Regions from separate parts of the Mesorhizobium sp. P3_A2 genome, predicted to be linked through region 1. Evidence: predicted binding sites of a transcription regulator. Region 1 holds the regulator's gene; each other region holds the start of a gene.
The links. Region 1 encodes PhoB, which activates phosphate uptake and scavenging genes when phosphate is short. Its sites were predicted from a motif close to TGTCATNNANCTGTCAT; they were not measured.
Positions count from the first base shown of each region.

Region 2: the regulator PhoB is predicted to act here: its motif matches at 1,899-1,915, upstream of ppk2 (polyphosphate kinase 2).
Region 3: the regulator PhoB is predicted to act here: its motif matches at 1,377-1,393, upstream of AC1DXM_RS01930 (esterase-like activity of phytase family protein).

Region 1 is NZ_JBFUGC010000009.1:108,145-111,421, forward strand. It holds gene pstB (phosphate ABC transporter ATP-binding protein PstB) at 1-535, shown strand, start outside; gene phoU (phosphate signaling complex protein PhoU) at 577-1,281, shown strand; gene phoB (phosphate regulon transcriptional regulator PhoB) at 1,298-1,987, shown strand; gene AC1DXM_RS21100 (ROK family protein) at 2,019-3,254, opposite strand.
Region 2 is NZ_JBFUGC010000003.1:553,077-556,353, forward strand. It holds gene AC1DXM_RS10255 (dihydrofolate reductase family protein) at 74-718, shown strand; gene ppk2 (polyphosphate kinase 2) at 918-1,838, opposite strand; gene AC1DXM_RS10265 (aldo/keto reductase) at 2,086-3,129, shown strand; gene AC1DXM_RS10270 (glycosyl transferase family 90) at 3,148-3,277, opposite strand, start outside.
Region 3 is NZ_JBFUGC010000001.1:402,552-405,828, forward strand. It holds gene AC1DXM_RS01915 (LacI family DNA-binding transcriptional regulator) at 1-152, shown strand, start outside; gene AC1DXM_RS01920 (ferritin family protein) at 180-494, opposite strand; gene AC1DXM_RS01925 (bestrophin-like domain) at 567-1,322, opposite strand; gene AC1DXM_RS01930 (esterase-like activity of phytase family protein) at 1,495-2,976, shown strand; gene AC1DXM_RS01935 (L,D-transpeptidase) at 3,052-3,277, opposite strand, start outside.

The DNA of each region.
Region 1 (3,277 bases):
CAAGAACATCGACGTCGTCGAACTCAGGGCTCGCGTCGGCATGGTGTTCCAGAAGCCCAATCCTTTCCCGAAGTCGATCTACGAGAACGTTGCCTACGGCCCGCGCATCCATGGGCTGGCCAAGCGCAAGTCCGACATGGACCAGATCGTCGAGTCGAGCTTGAAGAAGGCGGCGATCTGGAACGAGGTCAAGGACCGCCTGCAGGAGCCCGGCACCGGACTGTCCGGCGGCCAGCAGCAGCGCCTGTGCATCGCGCGCGCCATTGCGGTGTCGCCGGAAGTGATCCTGATGGACGAACCCTGCTCGGCGCTCGACCCGATCGCCACCGCACGTGTCGAGGAGCTGATCGACGAGCTGCGCCAGAATTACACGATCGTCATCGTCACCCACTCGATGCAGCAGGCGGCGCGCGTGTCGCAGCGCACGGCGATGTTCCACCTCGGCTACCTCGTCGAGGAGGGCGCCACCGACAAGATGTTCACCAATCCCGACGACAAGCGCACCCAGGACTACATTACCGGCCGCTTCGGCTGAGCCGTCCAGCGGTTGAATTTTCAGGCACGAGGATCAGGATCATGGGTGAACATACCGTCGCCTCCTTCGATGAAGAGTTGGGCCAGATCAGCAAGCTGATCCGCGACATGGGCGATCTGGCCGGGTCGATGGTCAGCGGCTCGACCAAAGCGTTGCTCAATTCCGACAATGCGCTGGCGCAACGTGTCGTGTCCGACGACGCCATCATGGACGCGCGCCAGCGGGAACTCGACGATCGCGCCATCACGCTCATCGCCAAGCGCCAGCCGATGGCCAACGATCTGCGTGCCGTGGTCGGCTCGATCCGCATGGCCGGAGACCTCGAGCGCATCGGCGATCTCGCCAAGAACATCGCCAAGCGCGTCGGCACCGTGGGCCTCAGCGTCACGCCGCGCGACCTCTCGCATTCCATCGATGCGATGGCGCAGCTGGTGCTGATCCAGGTGCAAGGGGTGGTCGAGGAATATGCCGCCGCGGATGCGGCAGCACTGGCAAAGCTCAGGAATGAGGACGAACGTATCGACGTCAAATACACGTCGGTGTTTCGTGAACTCTTGACCTACATGATGGAAGACCCGCGCAACATCACCGCCTGCACGCATCTCCTGTTCTGCGCCAAGAATCTGGAGCGCATCGGTGATCATGTCACCAACATCGCTGAAAATGCGTATTATGTGCTGACCGGCCAGCAATTGCCCGCCAATCGCCCGAAGCAGGACGAGACGGCGATGGCCACTTCGGCCTGACAAGGGTGAACTGCTGATGATCGCGCCACGCATCATGGTCGTGGAGGACGAGGAGCCGCTGGGCGTGCTTCTCCGCTACAACCTCGAATCCGAAGGCTACCAGGTCGAGGTGGTGACGCGCGGCGACGAGGCCGAAATCCGGCTGCAGGAAAACGTTCCCGACCTGCTGGTGCTCGACTGGATGGTGCCGGCGGTGTCCGGCATCGAGCTCTGCCGGCGGCTGCGCATGCGGCCCGAGACCGAACGGCTGCCGATCATCATGCTGACCGCGCGTGGCGAGGAGAGCGACCGTGTGCGTGGCCTGTCCACCGGCGCCGACGACTATCTGGTCAAGCCGTTTTCCACGCCGGAGTTCATGGCGCGCGTGAAAGCGCTGCTGCGCCGCGCCAAGCCGGAAGTGCTCTCCAGCGTGCTCAAGGTCGGCGACATCGTGCTCGATCGTGAATCGCACCGCGTTTACCGCAAGAAGAGCGAAATCAGGCTCGGACCGACCGAGTTCCGCCTGCTCGAATTCATGATGCGCCATCCCGGCCGCGTGTTCTCGCGCAGCCAGCTGCTCGACAATGTCTGGGGCGAGACGATCTATATCGACGAGCGCACCGTCGACGTGCATGTCGGGCGCCTGCGCAAGGCGGTCAACAATGGTCGCATGCCCGATGTGATCCGCACCATCCGCGGCGCTGGCTACGCAATCCGGGAAGACTAAGGCCCGGCGCGCCGTGCCGTCGCCGGCCCTCTCAGGCGACGTGCTTGCCCGTCTTCGCTTGAATCCCCGGTGCGAAAATCTCTTGGTCGACGAAGCTGAGCGCGCGCATGGCGCAGCCTTCGCGGATCAGCGGCAGTTCGTTGGGCTCGGTGTCGAAGGAGATCGATTTCGAGTGCTGGCCGCCGGCGGTCTGAGCAATCGCTTCGCGCAATGCCGGTTCGATCAGATCGAACGCGGCGGCGCTGACTCCGACCATGGCGACAGGTGCTGGATCGATCAGCGCGAACAGGCTGCCGAGGCCGAAGCCAAGCGCCTCGCCGGCCTTGCGGTAGGCTTCGCGCTCGGGGCCATCGGTCTCGCGGGCACGTGCGGCGAGCGCCCGCATGTCGGCGTCGCCGACATCGACCGGTTCGGCATCCTCGCTCATCATTTTGGCGCTGCGCCAGATGGCGTAGTTGCCGGCATAGGCCTCGACGCAGCCGCGCCGCCCGCAACGGCACAGCGCGCCCCCGGGCCGGTGGATCATGTGGCCGAACTCGCCGCCCGAGGAATGGGTGCCGGTGAACAGCGCGCCCTTCAGCACCAGCCCCATGCCGATGCCATGCGAGAGCAGGATAGCGATGAAATTGTCGCGGTAGCGCTCAGGCTGGCGCCATTGCAGCGCCACTGCCATCATGTTGCAATCGTTTTCCATGGTGGCCGGAATGCCGAATTCCGCTTCCAGTATGTCGGCGAAGGCAATGTCGGTCAGCGGCGTGATCGGCGACCACAGCATGGCGCGCGCCTGCGAATCGGTGATGCCCTGGATGCCCATGGCAATGCGGGCGATGCTCTGAACATCGAGGTCTGGATCCTCGAGCCGCCGCCGCACGATTGCCGTGCATTCGCCGATCAACTCGTCGCGCGGCATGGTCAGCGTATCCAGCCGGCGCTGCTCCTCGGCGACCACCTGGCCGGCATAGTCGATGACGGTGACGGAAAGGAAATTCAGCGACAGCACCACGGTCATCACCGCGGCGGCCTCCGGGTTGAGGCCAAGGCCGACCTGAGGCCGGCCGCGCTTCAGCGCACCGGTCTCGCCAGGCTTGCTCTCGGCCAGGATGCCTTCTTGAATCAGATCAGACGAGATCGCCGATATGGTCGAATGGCTGAGGCCTGTGGTCGCCGCAATCTCGGTCCGCGACGGCTGGCCGGCCCGGCGCACGGCCGAAATCACCATCGCGCGGTTGCGACGACGCAGATCATCGTGGCGGATTCCAACCGACATCGTTTTTGTTTTCCTCCCGGTCC
Region 2 (3,277 bases), on a different contig from region 1:
CACTTGCAATTCGCAATCGGTTTGCTACAAAACAACTACTTGCAAATTACAACCGGTTACCTCGGAGGCTTTCATGTCCAAACTGCGTGTCAATGCATTCACCCTGTCGCTCGACGGTTTCGGCGCCGGTCCTGACCAGACCCTGCAAAACCCGCTGGGCGTTGGTGGCGAGGAACTACACAAATGGATGACCGGCACCCGCACCTTCCACGAAATGGTCGGCAAGGATGGCGGCACCACCGATGTGGACGATCGGTTTACCGTCCGCAGCTTCGACAATGTCGGCGCCTGGATCCTCGGCCGCAACATGTTCGGGCCAATCCGCGGCGATTGGCCGGACGACAGCTGGAAGGGCTGGTGGGGCACCAATCCGCCCTACCATGTGCCGGTCTTCGTGCTGACGCATTACAAGCGCGATCCGATCGAAATGGAAGGCGGCACCACTTTCCACTTCGTCACCGGCGGCATCCATGAGGCACTCGACCAGGCGAAAGCCGCTGCCGGTGGCAAGGATGTCCGCGTCGGCGGCGGCGTCTCCACCATCCGGCAGTATCTCCAGGAGAAGCTCATCGACGAGTTGCATCTGGCGGTGTCGCCGGTGCTGCTGGGCAAGGGTGAGAATCTGTTTGCAGGCCTGGATATGCTCAAGCTCGGCTATCAATGCACCGAGCAGGTCGCGACGGCGCTTGCCACGCATGTGACGATCAAGCGGGGTTAGGTGAAGCCTTTGGTGCAGGCTCCTTTCTCCCCGTTCTACGGGGAGAAATGCCCGGCAGGGCAATGAGGGGCGGCGCTGCCGATAGATGATTACCCCGCCGATGATGCGAATTGACTGGGCTCTACTTTCGAGATTAGCGCTGCCCCTCATCCGCCCTTCGGGCACCTTCTCCCCGTGAACGGGGAGAAGGAAAAAGTGCTCAATACTTCTCCGGCACGTAAAGTTCCCGCGGCAGCACCTGCCGTTCGTACTCCGGATTGAACACCCGCTCGGGCAGCGTGATTTCTTCGTGCGGCACTTCCTCGTAAGGCATCTGCTTGAGCAGATGGTCGATGCAGTTCAGCCGCGCCCGCTTCTTGTCGTTGCCTTCGACGATGTACCACGGCGCCTCGGGAATGTTGGTGCGGGCAAACGTCTCTTCCTTGGCCTTGGTGTACTGCTCCCAGCGCACGCGCGACTGCAGATCCATCGGCGACAGTTTCCATTGCTTCATCGGATCGTGGATGCGCATCAGAAAGCGCATCTGTTGTTCTTCGTCGGTGATGGAGAACCAGTATTTGACCAGGGTGACGCCGGAGCGGACCAGCATGCGCTCGAACTCCGGCACGTCGCGGAAGAACTCCTCGACCTGATCCTGGTCGGCAAAGCCCATCACCCGCTCGACGCCGGAGCGATTGTACCAGGAGCGGTCGAACAGCACGATCTCACCGCCGGCCGGCAGATGCGGCACGTAGCGCTGGAAATACCATTGCGATTTCTCACGCTCGGTCGGCGCCGGCAGCGCCACAACACGAGCGATGCGCGGGTTGAGGCGCTGGGTGATGCGCTTGATGACGCCGCCCTTGCCGGCAGAATCGCGGCCCTCGAAAATCACCACCAGCTTTTTCTTGTGGTAGGCGACCCAGGACTGCAGCTTGATCAGTTCCGACTGCAGGCTGATCAGATCGCGAAAATACTGCATGCGATCGATCGATGGCGGATGCGCGTTCTTGTAGATCTTGGCGATCTCCAGCGACAGCGCCGGCTCTGACATTTCCAGCTCATAGTCTTCGTCGAGCGTGTCGGCGAGTTCGGCTTCAAGCCAATCCCTGGCCGGAGAATTCTGCTTTAACTCGGTCATTTCTGCTGCTCCGCTTGCCGGCTGTCATGAAACCCTGAGCCGACTTGATATAGGCCGGCAATGACGGTTTTATTGCAAACCGCCGGCCAGCCGATCATCGCCGCAAATCGGCGGGGCATGGTGGATCCATTGCCGTGGCATGGCGACAAACCGCTTAAATTGTCCTACAAATGGCTGACCCATTCGGGCGGCCCCCGCCCTTCTCGACCAAAACCGCCCCACCCCACCAAAATTGCGAGGATCTGACATGGAATACCGCACGCTTGGCCGTTCCGGCTTGAAAGTTTCGACGCTGACGCTGGGCACCATGACCTTCGGCGGCAGCGGACCGTTCGCCGCCGTCGGCAATTCCGATCTCGCGGAGGCCTCCCGCATCATCGACACCTGCATCGATGCCGGCATCAATCTCATCGACACCGCCAATGTCTATTCGAACGGCCTGTCGGAAGAGATCATCGGCGAGGCGCTCGGCGGCAAGCGCAAGAACGATGTGCTGATCGCCTCCAAGGCGCGCATGCGGATCGGCAAAGGTCCCAATGACGAAGGCCTGTCGCGCCATCATCTGATCCGCGAATGCGAGAAGAGCCTGAAGCGCCTCAGGACCGATGTCATCGACATCTATTTTCTGCACGAATGGGATGGCACGACGCCTCTCGAGGAGACCATGGCCGCGCTCGACACGCTGGTTGCCCAGGGCAAGATCCGCTATGTCGGCTGCTCCAATTACTCCGGCTGGCAGGTGATGAAGGCGCTAGGCATCAGCGACAGCCAGCACCAGCCGCGCTTCATCACCCAGCAGATCCATTACACGCTGGAAGCGCGGGAGGCTGAATACGAACTCTTGCCGATCTCGGTCGACCAGGGCCTTGGCGTGCTGGTGTGGAGCCCGCTTGCCGGCGGCCTCTTGTCGGGCAAATACCGCCGCGACAGCCCGACCGCGCGCCAGCTTGCTGGCTGGTCGGAACCGCCGATCCGCGATGAAGACCGGCTGTGGCGGATCGTCGATGTGCTGGTCGACATCGGAGCGGCACGCGGCGTCTCGGCGGCGCAGGTGGCGCTTGCCTGGCTGCTCGGCAGGCCGGCCGTCAGCTCGCTGGTGATCGGCGCGCGCAACGAGACCCAGCTTAAGGACAATCTTGCCGCCGCGGCGCTCGCCCTCACCGCTGAGGAACGCGACCGTCTCGATGCCGTCAGCCGGCCGCCGGTGCTCTACCCCTACTGGCACCAGCAGTTCACGGCGAAGGACCGGTTCGGCCCGGCCGATCTGGTTCTCGACCGCAGCGTCATCTGAAAGACTGTCGAAAGCCGGCTAGCCCGCGATAAACCGCCAGACCTCCGGATCGGGCTCGATCTGGCCGCTGAGCACGAAATATTTGTAGAGCACGAGCAGGCTGATCGCCTGCTCGGCCCGCTCGTCGGCGAATTTGCGGCAATAGGCG
Region 3 (3,277 bases), on a different contig from region 1:
CGCTGACCGCCTTCCGTCCGTCTTTGGAGCCCATGGGCCGGCGGCTGGCCGAAATGCTGCTGGCCTCGCTCCCCGCCTTCGCCGGCCCCGAAGGCACACGCATCATCCGCGAAGTCTGGCCGCTGGAACTGATCGCGCGCGAGAGTGATTGATCACGGCCGGAGGTAGGTCGGTCGGCCTCAATCCACCTTTTTCTCGCCCTTCTCGCCGGCCTTGACGATGTCGCCGGTGGTGAACAGGATTTCCTTCAGCTCTGCCCGCCAGTCTTTCTTCTGGCGCAGCAGGAATTCGAGATCCATACCGAAATGCTTGAACTCTTCGCCTTGCGCGTTCTTCATGATCGCCTTGGCCTGCGGGTCCTTTTCCACCGACATGCGCTGTTCGTACCAGCCGATCGCCTCCGCCTCCTCGATCAGCGACGTGATCATGCGGGCAAAGGTCCGCACCTTCTGCGTCAGTTCTTCCGGCGGCTCGTGATACTGATCGAAACCCATATCGCCTCCCTCAAATGGACCGGCAAATCCAGCCGTATCCAGGAATGCGCTGGAGCGCCGCGGGGTTCCGCCTCACTGCTGCAATTCGACCAAAGCCCTCTGCAAAGGCGCCGACGAAATCTGGATCGGGCCGGAGAACGGCACATCCATATCGAGGATCAGGTAAAGCGCTCCGGCAATCAGCGCTGCCGAGACGACGAACGTCTCTATGGTGATGGCATTTCGCGGCGCCCTGAAACCGAAACTGGCGAAGATCAGCACCAGCCAGGCAACGAGCATAACGATCAGCGGCCGCGGGATGGTACCTTCCGATTGCTCAATCAAAGCCCAGCGCAGTTCCACCACCTTCTGCAGATGCTGGCGAGCGTCCTCCAGCATAGAACCATGCGCTGCGTCAGGAGGCTGCAGAGCGGTCAATCGTGTGCTGATCTCGGTCAACAGACGTTCAGACAGCCGGTTGGCGACGAGGGGTGTTTCGTTGGTTTCTGTCCAGTTGTTGGTCTGTCTTTGCACATAAGCGACCAGCGGCTGACGGACCTCGGCGGTCTCAGGCCCATATTGCCGAAGCGACCGGTCGAGAAGGATCAACTCGGTCGCATATGTGTGCACGTTGCGGTCGATCGACTCGAAAGTGTTCTTGGCCGAGTTGATCATCAGACCAAGCACCAGCGAGGTCATGACGACGAACAGGTTGGCGGCCAGCCGTACCACATTGTTGGTGTCGTCCTCGCGGTGATGCGCGGGCAATTTGCCATAGACAGCCATGCTGACCAGCGGCGCCGCCGTCAGGCAGAGGAAAACGGCGACCGCGATGAGTGTTTCGTGCATGGCAGCCATTTCTGCACGTCAAACGCCGAATGCCAATGGCCGGCAGAAATACCCTGTCACGCAAGTATCATGTTCGCGTCCTAGACCGCTTTGCGGGGGGCGACTTCGTCGATGCGACGCGGAGCCCTTTGCAGTCTCAGCCGCTTGTAGGCTTGTCACAAAGAGGATCTCCATGAAAATCTCGCACCGAACCCTGTCGCTCGGCGCCGCATTGGCGCTGTTTACCGCTTTGACCCCTGCCCTTGCCGACAGCACCGCCACCGTTGGCGGCGTCAACTTCGTCAACAAGGGCCTGGTCGGCGTCGGCCGCATCCCGGCCGATCAGAAGGACAAGTTCGGCGAGACCTTCGGCTCCGGCTCCGGCATGTCGATCGACGCCGCAAGCTGGACGCATGACGCCAATGGCTACAAGGGTTCGCTCTGGCTGCTGCCCGATCGTGGCTACAATGTCGTCGGCACCACCGACTACCGGCCGCGCCTCAACACTATTCGTATCGAGCTCACGCCGACCGCACTGGGTGCCGCGCCCGCCGCCGGCCAGGAACAGACCGGCGTCAAGGCGACGCTTGCCGATTCCATGCTGCTCACCGACGACAAGGGCGCCGATGCGACCGGCCTCGATCCGCTCAACGGCGTGCGCGCGGCAAGCGGCGACCTGCCGATCCTGCCCGAGGCCAACGGCAAGCTGGCGCTCGACAATGAGGCGATCGCGCGGCTGCCCGACGGCACCATGTTCATCTCCGACGAATACGGCCCCAACATCTACCGCTTCTCGGCCGAGGGCCATCTGCTGTCGGCAACGCAGCCGCCGGCGGCCCTGGTGCCGATGCGCAAGGGCAAGCCGAACTTCGCCTCCGACAATCCGGGCCCGGGCGCTGCAGAACCCGATCCGAAGGATCCAGAGACGGGCCGCCAGAACAACCAGGGCCTCGAAGGCATGGCGCTGACCCCGGACGGCAAGTCGCTGATCGCGGTGCTGCAGTCCGCGCCCCGCCAGGATGGCGGCGATTCCGGCGCGACGCGCCAGAACACCCGCGCGCTGGTCTATGACGCCACCGACCCGGCCCATCTCAAGCTGGCGCACGAATATGTCGTTCCGCTGCCGGTGTTCAAGGACGACAAGGGCAAGACCAAGGTCGCCGCGCAGAGCGAGATCGTGGCGCTGTCCGACAAGACCTTCCTGATGCTGGCGCGCGACAGCGGCAACGGCCAGGGGGCGAAGGGCGACACCTCGCTGGTGCGCCAGATCTTCGTCGTCGACGTCTCGGCCGCCACCGACATTGCCGGCGGCGCCTTCGATGCCGCCGACAAGCCGCTGGCGCCCAAAGGCGTGCTCGATCCGTCGGTCACGCCGGCCAAGCTGACGCCATTCATCGACATCAACGACAACAAGGAACTCGGCCGTTTCGGCCTGCATGACGGCAAGCCGAACGACAAGAACAACCTGTCGGAGAAGTGGGAGGCGATGTCGGTGGTCAGCGTGCTCGATCCGGCGCTGCCCGACGACTATTTCCTGTTCGTCGGCAACGACAACGACTTCCTCGCCCAGGACGGCTTCCAGGTCGGCGCGCCCTACAAGGCCGAAGACGGCGCCGATGTCGACACCATGTTCCTGGTCTATCAGGTCACGCTTCCGGGCCTCGCCAAGAAGTAGTCGCATACGACAGACAAAAAACGGAGGCGCCGGGCGCCTCCGTTTTTTGTCGGCGATCAGCGGACCGCTGACGCCCTATTTCAAGATCTCCGCATCCCTCGGCACCCCGGCATCGATCGGCTCGGCGGTCCTGTTCGACACGGCGGAGCTCTCCCCGGCGACCGAGAAGTTCGCGCGCACATGGACCTGGGTTACGCCATTGACCCTGCTGTAGAGGTCGATGATGTCCTGGTTCATGAAGCGCACGCAGCCCGACGACGCGTTCTTGCCGATGGAATCCCATTCCGGCGTGCCGTGCAGC